4 regions of the Glutamicibacter ectropisis genome follow, and region 3 is predicted to be linked to each of the others. Evidence: riboswitches for the same ligand, from Rfam matches in the RefSeq annotation. Region 3 holds a riboswitch; each other region holds the start of a gene.

What was found. A riboswitch is a leader RNA that binds a small molecule or an ion and turns the genes downstream of it on or off. The one in region 3 is predicted to bind S-adenosylmethionine.
Region 1: it holds a riboswitch for S-adenosylmethionine, as region 3 does, so the genes downstream of both, QMQ05_RS01135 (hypothetical protein) here and QMQ05_RS01630 (methionine ABC transporter ATP-binding protein) in region 3, are expected to answer to the same signal.
Region 2: it holds a riboswitch for S-adenosylmethionine, as region 3 does, so the genes downstream of both, QMQ05_RS15895 (substrate-binding domain-containing protein) here and QMQ05_RS01630 (methionine ABC transporter ATP-binding protein) in region 3, are expected to answer to the same signal.
Region 4: it holds a riboswitch for S-adenosylmethionine, as region 3 does, so the genes downstream of both, QMQ05_RS04245 (bifunctional o-acetylhomoserine/o-acetylserine sulfhydrylase) here and QMQ05_RS01630 (methionine ABC transporter ATP-binding protein) in region 3, are expected to answer to the same signal.

The regions. Positions count from the first base shown of each region.
Region 1 covers NZ_CP125942.1:232,754-235,946, reverse strand. The annotation lists gene QMQ05_RS01150 (TetR/AcrR family transcriptional regulator) at 1-47, shown strand, start outside; gene QMQ05_RS01145 (hypothetical protein) at 172-360, opposite strand; gene QMQ05_RS01140 (thymidine kinase) at 946-1,569, opposite strand; SAM riboswitch class IV at 1,748-1,893, shown strand; gene QMQ05_RS01135 (hypothetical protein) at 1,914-2,201, shown strand; gene QMQ05_RS01130 (amino acid permease) at 2,198-3,193, opposite strand, start outside.
Region 2 covers NZ_CP125942.1:3,384,461-3,387,653, reverse strand. The annotation lists gene QMQ05_RS15905 (CdaR family transcriptional regulator) at 1-1,070, shown strand, start outside; gene QMQ05_RS15900 (SdpI family protein) at 1,145-1,501, opposite strand; SAM riboswitch class I at 1,777-1,867, shown strand; gene QMQ05_RS15895 (substrate-binding domain-containing protein) at 1,936-2,976, shown strand; gene QMQ05_RS15890 (sugar ABC transporter ATP-binding protein) at 2,960-3,193, shown strand, end outside.
Region 3 covers NZ_CP125942.1:347,039-350,231, reverse strand. The annotation lists gene QMQ05_RS01640 (MetQ/NlpA family ABC transporter substrate-binding protein) at 1-85, opposite strand, end outside; gene QMQ05_RS01635 (methionine ABC transporter permease) at 112-807, opposite strand; gene QMQ05_RS01630 (methionine ABC transporter ATP-binding protein) at 804-1,808, opposite strand; SAM riboswitch class I at 1,935-2,024, opposite strand; gene QMQ05_RS01625 (WxL protein peptidoglycan domain-containing protein) at 2,285-3,193, opposite strand, start outside.
Region 4 covers NZ_CP125942.1:914,460-917,652, reverse strand. The annotation lists gene QMQ05_RS04245 (bifunctional o-acetylhomoserine/o-acetylserine sulfhydrylase) at 1-1,261, opposite strand, end outside; SAM riboswitch class IV at 1,350-1,470, opposite strand; gene QMQ05_RS04240 (VOC family protein) at 1,644-2,288, shown strand; gene QMQ05_RS04235 (CPBP family intramembrane glutamic endopeptidase) at 2,388-3,143, opposite strand.

The sequences.
Region 1 (3,193 bases), 110 kb from region 3:
GATTCGACTGGGCTCTACAACGTGCTGTTGCTGGACTGGTTAACTAACAAATCAGTTACGCGGTCTCGACGACTGCCGCCGTACAAGGGGTTTCGCTATCTCAAGCATCCGCGATGAGCTAGCTGTATCGAACATCGAACGAATAATCCAAGGGTGATTCCACCACTCGGGTCACTCGTTCAGCGCTCCAAGGGCAAAAACCACAAAGAAAAATGCGCAGATCCAGAAGGCTACAAGCGCCCAATTGCCAAAGAACTTGTCCTCTTTGGAACCGGTTTTCTTTCTGTCCTGACGTTCCCATTCGAATACACCGATGAACAATAGGGCCAAGATCAAACTAATTACTGAAGCTGCGATCAATTTTTGGTTTCCTTCGACTTATTCACGGTTCTAATGATTGGTTTGCGGTGAGCTGCATCAGGAAGTTATTAGTCCTGGCACCCCTCAAGGGCTACGCGGGTCATCGTTTTTGGGCACACGGAATGAGACCAGTCCCTGGAACCGAATTTGTCGTACTCGCCGTTGACGAAAATCTCAACACCGTCGGAATTCGTACTCGTACGGTAAAACACTATGATCGGCTCCCCTTCAGTAGTTGGCGATGAAACAGCCAACTCGACATTGCGCTTACCTACTGCAGCGTCCATGCAGTCAAGAGCTTCAGCCGCTATCTGTTCCCCCTGAGTAAGGGTTAGTTCGCCACAAGAATCACGTGGAACATCATCGTGGAAAGCCGACGGCGCCCGATCGGAATTTCTGGATCTTTCGAATATATCTTGAGATCCGTGCTGTCCATCCGGCATCAATCCCGCGCATGCAGAAAGCATCAGCAAGGCTATAGCGGCCATAGATAACCCAACCGGAATCCTCATGTACCGAGTCTGGCACACGATTCGTCATTAGGTAATCGATGTGATCGATTCGTGACTTGGGGATAATAGCGAACTAGCTCAGTTTTCCGCCGGAAGCTTCGAGGTAGCACGAGGCGCACAGCGATTCGTACCAAACGTCTTCGCCATCGATGGCAACCTGATCACCATCAAAAACTACGGTGTCACCAATCCGCCGGGTATTAAACATGGCCTTGCGTCCGCACCGGCAAATGGTCTTCAGCTCTTCCAAAGAGTGGGAAAGCTCCATTAGACGAGCTGAACCAGGGAATGCGTGCGTGCGGAAATCTGTGCGGATTCCGTAGGCCAGCACCGGCACGTTATCCAATACGGCGATGCGCAAAAGATCATCGACCTGCTCGCGGGTCAGGAATTGCGCTTCATCCACCAAAAGGCACGCCACAGGTGGTGCATCCACGTGAGTCACTAGCGCTTCTGGGTCATCTCCCGAACTTTGTACGGCGAATTGCTCGCGAACGTTATCCTCGGGGCTGATGGTGAAATCGACAATACGCTCGATCCCCAGCCGTGAAACAATCGAGTTTTCACCCTTGGTATCAATGCCGGGTTTAGCCAAAAGGATTCGCTGGCCACGTTCTTCATAGTTAAAAGCAGCCTGAAGCAAACTCGTGGACTTGCCAGAGTTCATTGCACCGTAGCGGAAATACAATTTGGCCACTATCGCTCCTTGAAGAATCTTTGCGTCAGCCAACTAGTTGGCACCCTACGATCTTAGTGCCGGTGCAGTTTCTCCTCTGCCAACCAACGCCGGGTAACACTAAGCAAAGATGAACTCACATTGCATGACATAGGAAAAACGTTGAGCCCCCATCAAAGTTTTTGTAGCATGAAATCAACTTCACGAGTTCTGATCGCTGACACCACCAAATGGTGGTTTCAGCAAAGCTCCGACTGATCAGACACCAACCCCACAGTTGTACGGCGGGTGGTTCGGATGAAGAAGCGGCCTCGGATGCAAGAGCGTCACAGGCAAGAACAACAAGTGAAAAGGTCCTAGCTGCCATGCAAAGCTCTACCCAAGAACCACTAGCACTCCCCCAAAATTCTGCACGCTTCAGCTCAGACTGGATCAGCGCACGCTTTTGGAAAGATCGCACCACCGGTCAATTGACCATTGCAGCTGACGGACAGCTGTGGAATCTAGAACCAGAACAGCCAGAACTGTTGGATAAGGTTTTAGATCCGGCAACCGTCAACGACGCAGAATTCAACGCACACCTGAAAATCCTGTTGGTTCCTCGGGCCCACGAAATTGCTGGAACGTCCTTCTTCCGATTACGCCACCCCTAAACGGTGTCCTTGCCAGAGTGCTGCTTCTTGGTAGCGAAAACCAGCCAGTACAGTAGCGACATCACTGCAACGAAGGGCACTCCGAAAATCAGCGTGTACTTGAATTGAGGTACAAAGAATGAGGTCACCAGCAGCGCGGCAAGCAGGAGCGCTCCAACAATTGATGCTGCTGGATACCCGAATAGCTTGAATTCTAGGCTCTCGTGATCCTGCTTTACTTTGCGCCTGAAAGACACATGGGTCAACAAGATCATGAGCCAGGTAGCCAAGGCGCCAAAGGTTGCTAGGGATAGCATGATGCCAAACCCGCCCTCAGGCACCAGCGCGTAAACAATCGCAGCCACGGCGATACCTCCGGCGGACATCCATACCGCATGGACCGGTGCTCCTGCGCGGTTAGTTCGATGTGCCATGTGTGGTGCGTGACCTGCATCAGCCAGGGAATGCAGCATCCGAGTAGCGGCATACAGCTGGGCATTCATGGCCGATAGCGCAGCAATGATCAATACAAAATTCAGCACTGAATCAGCAAAAGGAATACCTACCTGGGACATCACGGTCACAAAAGGTGAACCGCCGGAGATCAATTCGCTGGTTGGAGCTACAGCCAGGATCAGCGCCATGGTGAATACGTAAAACAGCAAGAGTCTCAGGAAAGAAACCTTGAAGGCCTTGCGCACCGCAAGTTTCGGATTATGGGCTTCAGCAGCTGCGATCGAGATGGCCTCAATGCCCATATAAGAGAAGATCGCTACGATCACCGCACTCCACGTACCGAATAGTCCGTTGGCGAAGAAACCACCCTCTGCGCTGTAGTTATGCACCCCAAACTGATCGTGCGGATTGTGGAAGACCAGCCACAGCGCAATGATAATGAAGGCAAGAACCGCAAAAACCTTGATCGCCGAGAACCAGTATTCCGTGGTTCCGAAAACTTTCACGCTGGAAAAATTCACTGCCAGAAGGACGGCAGAGAAAATGCCCACCCACCA
Region 2 (3,193 bases), 570 kb from region 3:
GCGAAATGGAGCAACCACGACTAGCCAGCGCACTAGCGCAAAAGGTTGTCGACACCATTTCACCAACGATTAATCGCCATGTGAACATCATGAATGAGCATGGAATAATCATCGCCTCCAGTGATAGCTCGCGCATCGGAACGTTGCACGCAGGAAGCCTTGAAGTGCTTCGAGACCAGCGGGTCATCCGAGTCACTCACGGCGATGAAACCGCCGGGACCCAGCCCGGGGTGAATCTTCCGCTGAAGATTAATGACCGCGTGTGTGGAGTCATTGGACTTACCGGTGCACCCCATGAGGTGGAACCACTAGCTGAGCTGATTGCGCTGACCGTGCAACTGCTGGTCGCCCAAGAACGTGAGCATTCGCGTAGCGCTCGCCGGGCAGCCGAAGCCAGGGATATTCTTTCCGCCTTGCTCGCCGGGAATGTCGCACCGGAAATCATTGGCCGGATGCTTCAGGCACATGGGCTCAGCGGGCACCTGCACTTGGAAGTGTGTCTAGTCGGCAAAGGACAAGCGGCAGGGCAAGAGTCAGCCTTTGCACAGCCAGGAACCCAAGGGGTAAGTACCTCTTGGGTGACGTTGTTTGGCGCGAGGTGGAGACTTCGCAAGGCTAGTGAAGATCATGGCCAAAGCGTTGTTGGACCCGATGATCGGTATCTTGGCGGCCCGGGGATGGCAGATGTCGGTGAGCTCTTGGCCCGGGCGGAAGTATTGCGCACCTTGGTGGCACGTCCTGAACTGATTCCAGATCAGGGGCATCGTGAACTGTGGACTGAAGAGATCGCGGTGGCTATCGCCCGCACACCGGTATCTAACCTCAAATATCTTGCGATGCCTGCGCAGGAATTGAATCAAGAACAAGCAAAAACCCTCTTGGTGGTGGCAAGCGTTGCTTCGATGTCTCAAGCGGCCGAGATTTTACACATTCACCGCAATACGCTGATGCAGAGGCTGGAGCGTATCGGGCAGGTCACCGGTGTGGATACGCGCCTCACCAGTGAATCGTTACGCCTACAGCACGCGATTTATGCGCGAGTTGCCTTGGGGCAATTACAGATCTTCTAATGCAACTAGCCTGTTGGCAGATGGATATTTTTGATCCTTCGCGGCCGAATCTTCGCCACGAGAGACACTAGCGACTAACTACTCGGGTACTGCTTGGCAATCTTATTGGCGCGGAATCCTGCCACGAGCAAAAGCAAAAGACTGAGGCAGAAGCCGACAGCGGTCACGGTCAGCGCCCACGGGAATTTCTGCATAAAGCAAAGAACTGCGGCGATGGCCAACAGTACCCATCCAATCCACGCTGTCATTCTGAGCGTGGGTGCGGCATGGCGGTGAGCAGCCAACCACGCTTCATCACTCGATAAGGTGTGACGGGTTTTGATGCCTACCGCAGTGTTGCGTTTGAGCTGGCCCGAGGCAGTCATCGGAGCCAAAATGCTGGCGGTCACGGTCAGTATGACCAGCCCAAACATCAGACTGATGGTGTTCATTGGGTCCATTGAAATTTCCCTTAGATGGTGACTTTGTATTCAGTCTATACAGTGGCCATATTTCTCAACACCCGTCCTGTTACGAAAACTGAACAGTGCAGTTAGACGTGCAACTCATCCGCAGAGCTTAATATGCGGAAATATGACGTGACTCCGGCACTTCTGACACCGTTTTTGGCCGGATGAACCCGTGTTTTGTGAAGAGTTCTGACGCTTTGTTCCCTCCGGTGACGCGTTAATGGCACGCCCATCGGATCGATGTTTAACTCGAAGAATACCCATCCAGAGCGGCTGAGAGACCTGGCTCCGTGACGCCGCAGCAAGTCTGCAACCCGCAGAAAGTGCTAACGCCAGGAGCGATGGAATTCCCGGGTAGCGAAGCGCAACTTTGAGTTCGGGATCCCTCGGTTCACTATGTCTAAGAGAGGGACGGCATGACTCGCACTCGCCCGAACACCCTGAAATTATTGGCAGTAACCATGGCAGCAGCAACACTGCTGACCGGTTGCTCGCTCAAGGAACCACGACCTGACGTGGCACCGGTAGCGGCGCAAAACACCACCCCACAAACGGAACAGTCACTGAACGATGTGCCGTCACTCGAAGGTAAAAAAGTCGGAATTGCTGCCAAGGACATCCTGCACGACTACTCGCGCGTGGTGTATCAGCAGATCCAAGAACGGGTCAAAGAACTCGGTGGCGAAGTGATTGCCACCCAGGCCGAAGCAAAAGACGAAAAACACGTCTCTGATGTCGAAAACCTGATTACCCAATCACCAGATGCCATCGTGGTCATCTTGGGCGACGCCCAGACATTAACCCCTGCGCTGGCCAAGGTAGATGCGGCCGGTATCCCACTGTTCACCATCGATTTCCAGAGCGAATACTCCAAGAACAACGTCACCAGCGACAACTGGAATGTCGGCACCACGCTGGCGCGCACCATGGCTGAAGATCTACATGGCAAAGGCAAGATTCTCGTCTTTAACGGCTTCCCCGGTGTGACTCCGTGCCGTATTCGCTACAACAGTCTGAATCTGGTGCTGGAAGACTACCCAAACATTGAGAAGATCACCCCTGAGCTACAGGACAAGTACGAAGGCACGATCGAAGATGCCAAGAACCAGATTCAGGATCAACTGCGCAGGCTACCGGAAGGTGAAGTCGACGCGATCTGGTCTTGCTGGGACATGCCACTGATCGGTGCCGCGCAGGCCATCGACCCGACAGATAACGACATCAAGTTGTACGGCGTGGACGCAGAGCCCGGAGCCTTGGACCTCATCGCAGATCCACAGAGCTCATATCAGTTCACCGTTGCTCAGCCCACCAAGCAAATTGCGGCCACCTCGGCCACAAACATCGCGCTCTTCCTCGACGGGCAAACCGACAAGGTACCAGCCACCAGCTACGCCGAGCCGATTTTTGTTGACAAGGACAATGTGAATCAGGTGCGCAATGACAACGGGATCTAATGAACTGCTGAACATGCGCGGTATCAACAAATCCTTTGGTACCGTGAGCGTGCTTGAAAAAGTAGAGCTGAAACTTCGAGCCGGAGAAGTCTTGGGCCTCGTAGGTGAAAACGGTGCAGGGAAGTCCACACTGATCAAAATCCTCACCGGTTTATACACTCTAGACTCCGGAGAGATAGAACTTGCTGGCAAGGTAGTGTCCATTCGCCGCCCAGCC
Region 3 (3,193 bases):
CGATCGCTGCGATACTCCAAGGAAGTACATTCCTGCTCTTACGCAAGGTAAAGCCATGGTCATGGCCTGAAAGTGGTGAAGTCATTTTTAAGCTCGTTAATGTTGATGCGATTATGGGCGGGCCAACGCATGGGCAATGCGGTCACCGAGGAATTGGACAATTTGAACTGTCAGGATCAGTGCGACGATGGTGGCCAACATGACGTTCATATCGAATCTCTGGTACCCGTAGGTCACCGCGAGATAGCCGATACCGCCAGCGCCAATCGTGCCTGCAATAGCCGAATACTCGATCATAGAAATGGTGTTCAGCGTGATCGCTGAGGCCAGCGCCGGCAGGGCTTCCCTGATCTGGGTGGCGCCAATGATCTGTGTTGCCGAACCTCCGGTGACTAGACCAACGGCGAGGTTTTCCTTCGGCAAGTCATTAAGCGCGTTCTGAACCAAACGTGCGAAGAAGGGAATGCCGGCGATGGTCATGGGTACCGCCGCTGCAGCGATACCAATGGTGGTTCCCGTGATCCATTTGGTGAAAGGAATGATCGCGGCCATCAACACCAGAAACGGCAGTGAGCGTCCCATGTTTGCAATCCAGCTGAGTACGCCATGCACCTTTGGTCGTGGGAACAAGCCATGCCGGTCGGTGTTGTACAGCGCGATCCCCATCAAGCCACCAATGCTGATCACTAGGGCCATCACGATTCCGACCATGGCCCAGGTCTGCCCATACGCAGGCAGTAACAGGGCGAGCAGTTCATTCCACGGGGTGTCTGTTCCAACCGCTGCGCTTTCAAATGGGAGTCTCATACGCCAACCTCTTCACGAACATGTTCTTCAACGGTGGCTTGCAGGCCCCACGATGCCAGGATCTGTGTGACCTGTTCAGGCAGTGCCCCGTCCACGCCGATGCTGACTCGTCCTAGCGTTCCGTCGTGGTGTGCTTCAACTGAGCCTCCAAGCAATGCCACGCGAATTCCATGTTCAATGCCCAATCTTGAGATCCATGCTGGATCAACACGATCGTTGAGATAGGCGACGGTCATGGAATAAGAGAACCCAGCCGGGAGTGCCTCTGCACGCAATGGCAAGAGTTTGGAACCGGCTTCGGAGTTCGGATTAGCCACCAGCTCGTGGAGCTTGCCGTATTCTGCGATACGACCACCGTCGAGTTGTGCAACGTTATCGGCAACATGGCGGACAACATCCATCTCGTGGGTGATCAGGATGATGGCAAGCCCGAGATCTGTTCGCAGTGATTCAAGGAGAGTGAGAACCTGCTGCGTTGATTCCGGATCCAGGCCCGAGGTTGATTCATCGGAGAGCAACAGCCGCGGCCGCAAGGCCAAGGCGCGTGCAATACCTACACGTTGCCGCTGGCCACCGGATAGTTGACCAGGATAGGAATTTGCCCGGTCCAGTAGTCCTACACGTTCAAGGAGTTCAGCTACTCGGCTAGTCATCTCCTCGTGTACCACGCCTAGGTTCCGCAGAGGCAAGGCAATGTTCTCGGCCACTGTCATCCTGCGAAGCAGGGCCGAATTTTGGAAGATCGTTCCAATAGCGCGACGCTCAGCGCGAAGCTTTTTGCCCGATAGATTCGTCAGGTTCTTGCCATCGATGAGAATCTGCCCGCTGCTTGGTTTTTCTAGCAGAGAGATGCAGTGGGACAAAGTAGATTTACCGGCGCCTGAGGGCCCAACCACTGCAGTGATCGAACCAGACTCAACGCTCAGGTTGATGCCTTTGAGCACCTCGACGCGCCCTTGGGCAGAGTCGTAATGTTTATGGAGGTTTTCAATCTCAATCACGAGACGTTTCCTCCTTGGAAGTACGAGTACATGTTCTCTCCTTGGCGATGGCACCTAGAAGCGCGGTCAACTCACTGGGACGCGTGCGAAAAACACCGCGCGCGACATCAGAGAATCACTGTGAATGCTCCATCGGCTCTGGCCTTAGCACCGGCCTCACAGAGGTGGTTGCTGCGACGTCTTCGAGCCAGATCTCTCGGTCGCTCTGGATGGTTGGGTGTCCTGCATGATCGCTAGGACTCCTCAAGTCTGTAACTTGTGACTGATCAGCTGCAAGCGTTACGTAGTAAATCCGTCATGTCACGAACTTCAAATGCTCACCGCCCGAAAGCTCGTAATATTCACGGTCATAAAGAGCCTTAAGCCGTCATAAGAAGCAAGAAAAACACACATATTTGGCTTGCCATGCACGCATGGTTTATTGCCTTTAAATGCACCAAGCCCCAGCGATAACGCTGGGGCTTGGAAGCAGATGACTACTCGCTGCTGACCGACGCCAAGGGTGCTTCCACCTCGTCTTCATCCTCGTAGACGTACTCGTACCGGCGGCTGCGAACCACCGCGACAATCACAATCGCGATGATGATCAGCAGAAGAATTCCCACCCATCCGGCGGGGAAAGTCCATAACGTTCCACTGGCAAGGACCGGCTCCCCGGCGACTGAATCGATTCCTTCAGGAACCATACTCACTTCATACTGTTGCCAGATCAATGGCCACAGCCCTGAGACTTGTGAAGTCAGATCCACGCTGGCACCGGGAAGCATTTCTTCAAGTGCAACAGTTTGCGTGGTGCTTCCCAAACCAAACACTCCAGAGATCTTCACCGTGTAGTTTCCACGGGCCCGCAAGGTCCCCTCGTTATTGACCTGCGCTGCGAAATCTGCCGAAACCGGCGCAAACGGATTCCACGCAATCGGTGCACTCACATCAATATTGTCCATTCCCAAGACCAGGCTACCCTCGCCACCAACATGTAGCGCCAGCTGGGTTGCCAGTCGTTGGTCAACTGCCACAGCAGTACCCGCACTGGAGTCGATATATGAGGAAATCATGCCGCCAACGTAGTCACCCGGTGCGGTGTCCTCGGGAATGCTCAGCGTAAAAGCCACATCTGCTTCTTCACCGGGATCTAGGGTGAGCTTAGATTCGCTCACACTAATCCATGCCCCGACCTCTTGTGATGGTTCTGATGCTGGCAAGAGTTCGAGTGCGCCGTTAGCCGATGTCTGGCCGTCGGCACCATAGACCGAAAGTTCCAGTGGCTTTACGCCGTAGTTCGTTATCTGAAAACTATCGTCAACGCTATCGCCGGGTTCAAGCTCGTAGGAGAAGCTAGAACGTTGCTCTTCCCCGCCGGGGTTAATGCCCCACGAAATATCATC
Region 4 (3,193 bases), 570 kb from region 3:
TGTTTTCCAGTCCGACGCTCAGGCGCACCAGGGACGGGCTCACGCCAGCGGCGATCTGCTCGGCCTCGGAGAGCTGGGCGTGGGTGGTGGAGGCCGGGTGGATGACCAGCGAGCGGACATCGCCGATATTGGCGACATTGGAGTGCAACTCCAGGGCGTCAACAAACGCCTGACCTGCCGCGGAGCCACCATCAAGTTCAAAGGCGATGACCGATCCGGCACCGTGCTGCGAGTACTTCTTGGCACGCTCAAACCACGGTGAGGATTCCAGGCCTGCATAGGCGACCTTTTGCACTTCGGCGCGAGCTTCCAGCCACTTGGCTACCGCCAGCGCATTTTCGCCGTGACGCTCAACGCGCAGGGACAGGGTTTCAAGTCCTTGGGCGATCAGGAAGGCGTTGAAGGGGGCGACCGCGGAGCCCAGATCGCGCAAAAGCTGCACCCTAGCCTTGAGGATGTAGGCGAGGTTGGCGCCGAGGATGCCGTTGACACCCAAGTCACGGGCGAAGACTAGGCCGTTGTAGGACTCGTCCGGGGTGTTGAAGCTTTCGAAGCGCTGCGGATCCTTGGCGAAGTCGAAGTTGCCCGAGTCCACGATCACTCCGGCGATCGCATTGCCGTGCCCACCGAGGAACTTGGTGGCCGAGTGGATCACGATGTCCGCACCAAACTCGATCGGGCGGATCAGGTAGGGTGTGGCCAGGGTGTTATCCACCAGCAGTGGCACACCATTTTCGTGGGCGATCGCGGAGATCGCTTCAATATCCAGCACGTCCTGACGTGGGTTGGAAATGGTTTCGCCGAAGAACGCCTTGGTGTTCTCGCGCACCGCATCACGCCAGTGATCCAGGTTATCCGGGTCGGCCACAAAGGTGACCTCAATGCCCAGGCGCTTCAGGGTGTGCTTGAGCAGGTTCTGAGTTCCGCCGTACAAGCTGGGGCTGGCCACAATGTGATCGCCGGCCTCGGCAAGGTTCAGGATCGCGAAGGTCGTGGCGGCCTGCCCCGAGGAGAGTAGTAGTGCACCCACGCCACCTTCCAGATCGGCGATCCGGGTTTCGACCGCATCGGTGGTGGGGTTACCGATGCGGGTGTAGATCGGCTCCAGTTCGGACAGCGCAAAACGGGCTGCGGCGCTTTCGGCGCTCGGGAAGACGAAGGATGTGGTCTGGAAAATCGGCAAGGCTCGGGCGCCGGTGGTGGGATCTGGGGTTTGGCCGGAGTGGATCTGACGGGTTTCAAATGACCAGTTGTTGCTCATGGTTTCCTCCAAAATAGTTGTATGACTTTGGGGGTAGACCACTGAGAAGACACCGATGGAAGTACCTCATCAAGAAGCCTTCCAGGGTTACCCGCGCTTGTCCTTAGCCGCCTTGCGCGTCTAAGGGCCAGGTCTTCACCCGGGGCACCCCACCGCGGCTGGAGGGTTGCCGCCCAGTAAGCCGGGGCTTGTTACTGGGACTCATGACCTGCCTCCAGTGTGCCTGAAAACCGAAGATCTTTGCAATGCGAGCGCCCCAAAATGGTCGTAATCGGTCATATTTCACACGGTGGGCCATTTTGTCGCAGAGAATTCGATGGCGGAAATTCGGATTAGGGTCGCCTAAGTAGAGACTGCGGTCACATATTGCCATGATTGGCACATGATGAGGCTAGATCACGTAAGTTATGCCTGTGGCCCAGATGGGCTGCTGCCAACCGCGCAAAGAATCTCCGAGTCACTCGGTTTGGAGTTCGTCAAGGGAGGCGTGCATCCCCGCTTCGGGACGCGCAATGTCATCTTCCCACTCAAGCATGGACAGTACCTCGAAGTGGTCGAGGTCCTGAATCACCCCGCCAGCGATAAGGCCCCCTTCGGCCAAGCAGTCAGGGCCCGTTCGGAGCTGGGCGGTGGCTGGATGGGCTGGTGCGTTTCGGTGGACGACCTGTCCAGCGCCGAAGACCGCCTGGGCCGCAAGGCTGTGCCGGGAAACCGCAAGTTCCCCGACGGCCGGGAGCTGACCTGGCAGCAGATCGGCATCAAGGGTTTGATCGCCGACCCACAGTGCCCGTACCTGATTTCTTGGGACGATGAAGCCAAGGACCTGCACCCATCCAAGGCGTTGGAACCAACCGGGGCGATCAGCGAAATCACCATCGCCGGTTCGCGAGATCGTGTGCTGGAATGGCTGGGTCAGCCAGAAAATGTTCACCTCGGCGCGGTGACCATGGCCTATCAGGCGCCCAATGGCACCCCGGGCATCATGTCGGTGACCTTTGAAACTGACAACGGGTCTGTTGTCTTGTAGTAGACTCGCAGCTGGCTCATGGTAGGCGGGGACAATGGCGTCCCCACCTACCAATTTTTTTATGCGCGTCTTTTGTTGCGCTATCTATCTTTTGTTGCGCTAGCCGCCAATGCCAATGGCCGGGCCGATCAGTGCATACCCGACAAAACCGATGGCGTCGAGCAAGAAGTGCGCGATCACCAGCGGCATCACCCGGCCATACTTGTGATAAACCCAACCGAAGACCACGCCCATGAGCATGTTCCCGATCATCGGCCCCACCCCCTGATAAAGGTGGTAGCTGCCGCGAATGAGGGCCGAGCAAATGATCGTGGTCCACAACCGAAGGTTCAGCTTTTTGGCATAGGTGAACAGGAAGCCAAGCATCAGCACTTCTTCGAGCACCGCGTGGCGTACGGCCGAAAGCAACAGCACCGGCACGCTCCACCAATAGTCCCCCAGATTGGCTGCGGACAGCGCCGTAGTCACGCCCAGCGCCCGGCCGGCCGCATACACCCCGAGGGTGCCAAGGCCCATGGCCAAGAAAAGCCCTGCGCCCAGCAGTGCGTCCTTGCCCCCAGAACGCAGGTCAAAACCTATCTCGCGCAGTCCTCGTCCGGTACTGCGTTTCATCAGGTAGACGGCCAGCACTACCGGCACCAGGGCAAAAAAGATGTCCAGCAGCTGGTAGGTGAAGTCGAAAAATTCGCGGGTGCTCAGCTGGTTATTCAGCGAGGTCGTTTGCTCGCGCAAGGGACCACGCGTGAGTTTGTCAGCAAAGCTCAGGATCGAATAGATCGCACTCTGCCCCAAAGACAGCGCTAAGACCAGAACAATCTCAACTTTTAGGATCTTCGAATTCACGTTCTCGATCATAGGCTGATTATGCTGTGTGCCAGCTGAGGTAGCCTGAAGATAGCGAACTA